3 regions of the Luteibacter sp. UNCMF366Tsu5.1 genome follow, and region 3 is predicted to be linked to each of the others. Evidence: predicted binding sites of a transcription regulator. Region 3 holds the regulator's gene; each other region holds the start of a gene.
The links. The regulator HrcA, encoded in region 3, represses chaperone genes, less so after heat shock. The targets are predictions, from matches to a motif close to TTNGCACTCNNNNNNNNNGAGTGCNAA.
Positions count from the first base shown of each region.

Region 1: a site for HrcA is predicted at 1,112-1,138, ahead of rpoH (RNA polymerase sigma factor RpoH). Genes of this name have one in related genera too.
Region 2: a site for HrcA is predicted at 1,051-1,077, ahead of BT115_RS16605 (co-chaperone GroES). Genes of this name have one in related genera too.

Region 1 is NZ_FPIS01000002.1:52,960-55,219, reverse strand. Features, by position in the region: gene BT115_RS09460 (response regulator transcription factor) at 1-142, opposite strand, end outside; gene rpoH (RNA polymerase sigma factor RpoH) at 219-1,079, opposite strand; partial or broken gene BT115_RS18920 (uracil-DNA glycosylase) at 1,401-1,535, opposite strand; gene BT115_RS09450 (hypothetical protein) at 1,554-1,976, opposite strand; gene BT115_RS09445 (RHS repeat-associated core domain-containing protein) at 1,970-2,260, opposite strand, start outside.
Region 2 is NZ_FPIS01000004.1:75,474-77,733, forward strand. Features, by position in the region: gene groL (chaperonin GroEL) at 1-624, opposite strand, end outside; gene BT115_RS16605 (co-chaperone GroES) at 709-1,002, opposite strand; gene cutA (divalent-cation tolerance protein CutA) at 1,210-1,554, shown strand; gene BT115_RS16615 (protein-disulfide reductase DsbD family protein) at 1,604-2,260, shown strand, end outside.
Region 3 is NZ_FPIS01000001.1:906,043-908,302, reverse strand. Features, by position in the region: gene recN (DNA repair protein RecN) at 1-468, opposite strand, end outside; gene hrcA (heat-inducible transcriptional repressor HrcA) at 604-1,665, shown strand; gene grpE (nucleotide exchange factor GrpE) at 1,753-2,260, shown strand, end outside.

The sequences.
Region 1 (2,260 bases), on a different contig from region 3:
TGTCGTAACCATCGGCAAGCGCACGTTGCAGACCGTCGCGGCCATTCGCGACCCAGTCGGCCGTGAGACCGTGCGCACCCAGCTCCGCGACGATGTCGCGAGCGGTGACCTCATCGTCTTCGATGACCAGGGCCCTGAGCATCAGTTTGGACTCCTGCATGGTGACAACGGAAAACGGCCCCCGAGGGGGCCGTTCCGAATCTTACGCCGCCGATGGATCAGGCCGCGATGGCAACCCGCATCTTCTTCATCGCATTCGCCTCGATCTGGCGGATGCGCTCGGCGGAAACGCCGTACTCGTCCGCAAGATCCTGCAGCGTGGCCTTGTTGTCCTCGGCCAACCAGCGGCGCTGGATGATGTCACGCGAACGGTCATCCAGATTGCCGAGCGCCGAGGACAGCGCGCCCATCTGGTTGTTGCTCGCGTCTTCCTCGGCGAGGTTGTCGTACGGGTCCGCGCCCTCGTCGACCAGGAACGCGGCCGGTGCCGGCTTCTCGTCGTCGTCGGCGTCAGCCGGGGCTTCGAAGCCCACGTCGCGTCCCGACAAGCGGGACTCCATCTCGCGGACGGTGGCCTCGGGCACGCCCAGGTCATTCGCCACGACGCGCACCTCTTCTGCGTTCATCCAGCCCAGACGCTTCTTGCTCTTGCGCAGGTTGAAGAACAGCTTGCGCTGCGCCTTGGTGGTAGCGACCTTCACGATGCGCCAGTTGCGCAGGATGAATTCGTGCATTTCGGCACGGATCCAGTGCACCGCGAAGCTGACCAGACGAACGCCCTGGTCCGGGTCGAAGCGCTTCACCGCCTTCATCAGGCCGATGTTGCCTTCCTGGATGAGGTCGGAAAGCTGCAGGCCGTAGCCGTTATATCCGCGAGCCACATGGACCACGAAACGCAGATGCGACATCACCAGTTGCTTGGCGGCGTCGAGGTCGGCTTCCTCATGGAAGCGGCGCGCGAGCGACTGCTCCTCGTCAAGGCTGAGCACCGGAATGCGATGGACCGCCGAGATATAGGAATCCAGACTGCCGACGACGCTCGGTAGCCCGTAGTTACGGGTGGCGAGGGCTTGTGACATGTGTGGAACCTCCTGAAAGTCTTGTACGCAGATTAGCAGTCCCGGGATGAGAGTGCTAAGTCGGCCCGAAGTTCATCGGTTAACTGTACGCAATGGTACAGAAATAGGTCAGGCATGTCCAGCGCTGGGTAAGGCTGGTTCATGTCCGGTACGGTCCGGGGCGTCCACGGCTGATGGCCGGCAACGCAACCCGTTGTTCGCAATGCCTAAAACCTTCGCCGTAGGAGCGCACCCTGCGCGCGACAGCTTCTCGCCCCGGTTCGCACGCTCGCGCGCCAGCCCCCAGGCCCGGCGAAGAGATGTCGCGCGCACGGCGCGCTCCTACACCTGCAGGGCCGGTCGGGGCGGCAGCGACCAGTCGATCGGCGGCTCGCCGCGGGATTCGAGATATGCGTTGGCCTTGGCGAAGTGGCCGCAGCCTATGAAGCCGCGGTGGGCGGACAGCACGCTCCTGTTCTGCAGCGATGAGGAGCCCTATTTGGCCCTGCGCCGTAAACCGTCCGACAGCTTGTAAGTGACGTCGCTTATGCCGTCCGCCGAGAACGAGATGACGGGCCCCTTCACGTGGACCACCCCGACCCAGGACGCCTCGACAGACTTCCTTGCCGTCCCGACGGTACCGATCGTATCCATGATCCGGTTCAAGTCAGTCCAGTCTGCTCTCCCGCCGCTCTCCAACGTGATGCCCTTGTCGCACTCAGGCTCCGCCAGATAAGCCCCATGCACGCCATCGCTTTCTACATGGGATCGAAACGAGACGCGCCGATCGTCGTATTTCTCAGGGGAGTGCACGATATCGCATATGGAGGCGACCACCGTCACTTGCGAGGCAAAACCGACATTGGCAGCAGTCGCAAACGCCAGCCCGATGAGATAAGGCAACCAAGGCTTCAGCATTTCCCACCTGCATTGCACCAATTCTCTGCGCTCTTCTCCGCATAAGTCGAAATGGTTTCTTCGTCGACCGAAGAATCTCCTTGCGTCCAGATTCCGTATATCGACGAAATTCCCAAACCCTGATTCACGGTGCCTTGAGTACGGTAAGCATTCTGCTCATCCGAAAACACTGCATCCCGACCCTGTATCGTCGACGCTCGCTGCGCCAGGCCGTGACTGCCCTCATGGGCCATGGTTGCCGCCCACTCGGCTTCCCGGCTCTCTGGCACACGATTACTCAACTG
Region 2 (2,260 bases), on a different contig from region 3:
CTGGTTGTTGATGAAGTACGGCGACAGGTAGCCGCGGTCGAACTGCATACCCTCGACGACGTCGAGCTCGTTCTCGAGGCCCGAGCCTTCCTCGACCGTGATGACGCCTTCCTTGCCGACCTTCTTCATCGCGTTGGCGATGATGTCGCCGATGTCGGCATCGGAGTTGGCCGAGATGGTGCCGACCTGGGCGATCGCCTTGTCGTCGGCGGTCGGGTTGGAGAGGCTCTTCAGCTCGCCGACGGCGGCCGTGACGGCCTGGTCGATACCGCGCTTCAGATCCATCGGATTGATACCGGCGGCCACGGCCTTGAGGCCTTCCTGGATGAACGCCTGGGCCAGCACGGTCGCGGTCGTGGTGCCGTCACCCGCGACATCGGACGTCTTGGAAGCGGCTTCCTTCACGATCTGCGCGCCGATGTTCTCGTACTTGTCGGCGAGTTCGATTTCCTTCGCGACCGAGACGCCGTCCTTGGTGACGGTCGGGGCGCCGAAGCTCTTCTCGAGCACGACATTGCGGCCCTTCGGGCCCAGGGTAACCTTGACGGCGTTCGCGAGGGTGTTGACACCCTTCAGCATGCGAGCGCGTACGTCTTCGCCGAAACGGACTTCTTTAGCTGCCATAAAAATTTTTGCCTCAAAAATTTTTGAAATAAGGAAAGGGGTTCTTAATCTTGCGACTGACTACCCAAAGGGGAGCCGCGAAGATCAGCCCTCCAGAACCGCCACGATGTCGTCTTCCTTCAGGAAGACCAGCTCTTCGCCGTCGACCTTGATCTCCTGGCCGGCGTACTTGCCGAACAGGACCACGTCGCCTTCCTTCACACCCATCGGGCGGAGCTGACCGCTGGCAAGCAGCAGGCCGGTACCGGCAGCGATGACCTTGCCGCGGGTGGGCTTTTCGGTGGCGCTGTCCGGGATGACGATGCCACCGGCGGAAACACGCTCTTCCTCAAGACGCTTGACGATGACGCGATCGTGCAGCGGGCGCAGTTTGCTCATGACTTCTCCAACCATGTGATTGACAGACAAAGGATTTGGTCCACCTTGTTAGCACTTGGCCCAGGTGAGTGCCAGAATTCTAGCCAAAGCACTCCCTTCATCGGAAGGGCCTTGGGCGTGCCCCACCAATGGTGCCGCCGACGAAACCGTTCAAGGGGGCGGGTACAACATTGGTGCTTCGCCCATGTCCCGCCCACAATGGGCGGCATGTCCGAAGCCATCGTCATTCTCATTGCCTGCCCGCCCGGCGACGTGCCGGCCGCGCTCGCCAGCGGCCTTGTCGAGGCCGGCCTCGCCGCCTGCGTGAACCACCTGCCCGGCATGCGGTCCACCTACCGCTGGGAGGGCAAGGTGGTCACCGACGCCGAAGACCTCCTGCTGGTGAAGACGGTCCGCGAGTCCTTCGCGGCCGTTGAAGCCTTCGTCGCCGCGCACCACCCGTACGAGGTGCCGGAGATCGTCGCGCTGACCATCGCGGCGGCCCACGCGCCGTATCTCCGCTGGCTGGAGACCTCGGTCCTTGCAAGCCAATACGGAACCGCCCGGTCATAATGACCGACGCCCACCGCGGTTCGTCACCGCGTCGATCCATGGAGTCGCCATGACGTCGTTTGCCCGCCTCGTGCGGAACCTGGTCGCTGGCCTCGGTCTGTTGGCCGTCGCCCTTCCCTCGCTCGCGCAGGACGATGGCGACCTGCTGCCGGTCACCCAGGCCTTCCGGCTCACCTCCGATGCGAGCCAGCCAGGGATGGTGAAACTGCACTGGCGGATTGCCCCCGACTATTACCTCTACCGGGGGCGGATCAAGATCAAGGCCGCCGATCCGGGCGTGACGCTGGGCCAACCGACGCTTCCCGATGGCCTCAAGAAACACGACGAGTACCTCGGCGACGTCGAGATCTACCACGGCGATATCGAGGCCAGCGTGCCCTACACGCTGGCCGACGCAGGCACCAAGACGCTGGCGCTGGACGTGCAGTACCAGGGCTGCCACGAGGTGGAGCCCAAGATCTGCTACCCGCCGAACACCGAGCACCTGAAGCTCACGATCGGTGGGGCGTCCACCATCCGCTCGCCCTCGCCCGCCCCCGCCGCACCGGCTGCCTCGGGTGCTGCACTGCTCGGTGCGCCCGCCTCTACACCTGGCGTGGAAGCCCAGCCGCTGCCGGCTGATCAGGCGTTCCGCTTCGAGGCCCTGGTCAAGGATCGCCAGAGCGTTCTGCTGCGCTGGACGATGCCCAAGGACTACTACCTGTAT
Region 3 (2,260 bases):
CAGACGCTCCTCGTTGCCGGCATAGGCGTCCAGCAGGGCCATCTGATGCTGGCGCGAGAGCAGGGCCTGGTGCTCGTGCTGGCCGTGGATCTCCACGATCAACGCGGCCAGGGCCGACATCTGCGCGAGGCTGGCCGGGCGCCCGTTGATCCAGCCGCGTGAGCTGCCCTCGGTGCGGATCACGCGGCGCAATTGGCAGGTCTCGCCGTCGTCCAGTTCCTCCTGGCGCAGCCAGGCGGTGGCTTCCGGCAAGCCGGCCAGATCGAACTCGGCGGCGAGTTCGGCACGATCGGAACCGGCGCGCACCATGCCGCTGTCGGCGCGGGCGCCGGCCAGGAGCATCAGCGCATCCACCAGCAGCGACTTGCCCGCACCGGTCTCGCCGCTGACCACGGTGAGGCCGGGGCCGAAGGCGACCTCGGCTTCTTCGACGACGGCGAACTGGCGGACGTAGAGCGAGGTGAGCATGGGCACCGACGTGGCGGAGGGAAACGCCGCGATTGTAGCGGGAGCGGAGTCGCAGGAGCCGAGACTTGCAAGCGGGGCGGCAAGACCTTATTGATAGCGGCAGCAACCGACCCCTTTCTTCATCCAGTCAGGCGCATGAATCCGTTTACCGGTCACGACATCGATGCTCGCGCGCGCCGGCTGCTGCGGACCCTGATTTCCCAATACCTTTCGGATGGCGAGCCGGTCGGCTCACGCACGCTGGCGCGTTCGTCGGGTCTGGAAGTGAGCCCAGCCACCATCCGGAACATCATGGCGGACCTCGAGGAGGCCGGGCTGGTCGCATCGCCGCATACCTCGGCCGGTCGGGTGCCTACGCCGCGTGGCCTGCGTCTTTTCGTGGACAGCCTGCTCGAACTCAAGCCGCTGCCACGCGACGAGATGGCGCGCCTGCAGGGCAGCCTGCCACCGCACCAGACCACCACGCGCGATCTCCTGGGCAACGTCTCGAACCTGCTTTCGGCGATGACGCATTTCGCTGGCGTGGTCACCGTGCCACGCCAGGGCGATTTCCCGCTGCGCCATATCGACTTCGTTTCCCTGCCGGACGCCCGCGTGCTGGTGATCCTGGTGTTCTCGGACAACCAGGTGCAGAACAGGGTGATCCAGCTTGCGCGTCCGATCGGCGCCAGCGAACTGGAGCAGGCGGCCAATTACCTCAACGCGCAGTTCGCCGGCTTCCGGCTGGCGGACATCCGCGCGCACCTTGCCAGCGAATTGCGCGAGGCAGGCGGCGAACTCAATCGCATGCTTGCCAGCGTGGTGGAACTGGCCACGGCTTCGTTCGCCCCGGACGAGGACGCCGACGACGTGCTGGTCAGCGGCCAGACCAACCTCATGGGGTACGCCGAACTGGCCGATATCGACCGGCTGCGCGACCTCTTCGACGCCTTCCAGCAGAAGCGCGATCTGCTGCAGTTGATGGAAATGTGCGTCAAGGCGCCCGGCGTGCGCCTGTTCATCGGAGAGGAATCCGGATTCTCGGCCCTGGACGGCTGCAGCATCGTCACCGCCACCTACGGCACCAACGGCCGCATGCTCGGCGCTGTCGGAGTTATTGGACCGACGCGTATGGCATATGAGCGGGTGATCCCCGTGGTCCAAGCCACGGCCGGATTGCTCAGCGACGCCTTGAATCGCGCCGCGGCGACCTCATAAACCGCCCCGGGAGGCGGGTTTACTAATTTCCCGCGAATGTTCGGCCCCTCGATCGAGCGGGCCGGTTGGCTGACATTTGGAGCAAGCATGCAGAACAACGATCCCCATGTGCCGGATCCGGCGCAGGATGGTACGGCGGAGCACGGCGTGAACGCCGACCTCGACGCCCTTACCGCGAAGCTGGGCGCCCTCGAGAACGAGCTGGCGCAGGCGCGCGAGACGGTGCTGCGCGAGCGCGCCGAAATTGAGAACCAGCGCCGCCGCCTGCAGCGTGACCTCGATCAGGCTCGCCGTTTCGCCAACGAAAAGTTGCTCGGCGACCTGCTCCCGGTCTACGACGGCATCGTTCTGGGCTTGGCCAATGAATCGGCCGACGCGAAGACCTTGCGCGAAGGCCTCGAACTCACGCTCAAGCAGTTGGAGAAGGTCACCCAGGCCAACGGCCTGAGCGTGGTCGACCCGCTGCACCAGCCGTTCAACCCGGACCACCACCAGGCCATCAGCTCGGTCGAGTCGAACGAGCATGCGCCGGGCACCGTCGTGGCCGTGGTGCAGAAGGGCTTCGTGCTCAACGATCGTCTGCTGCGTCCGGCGC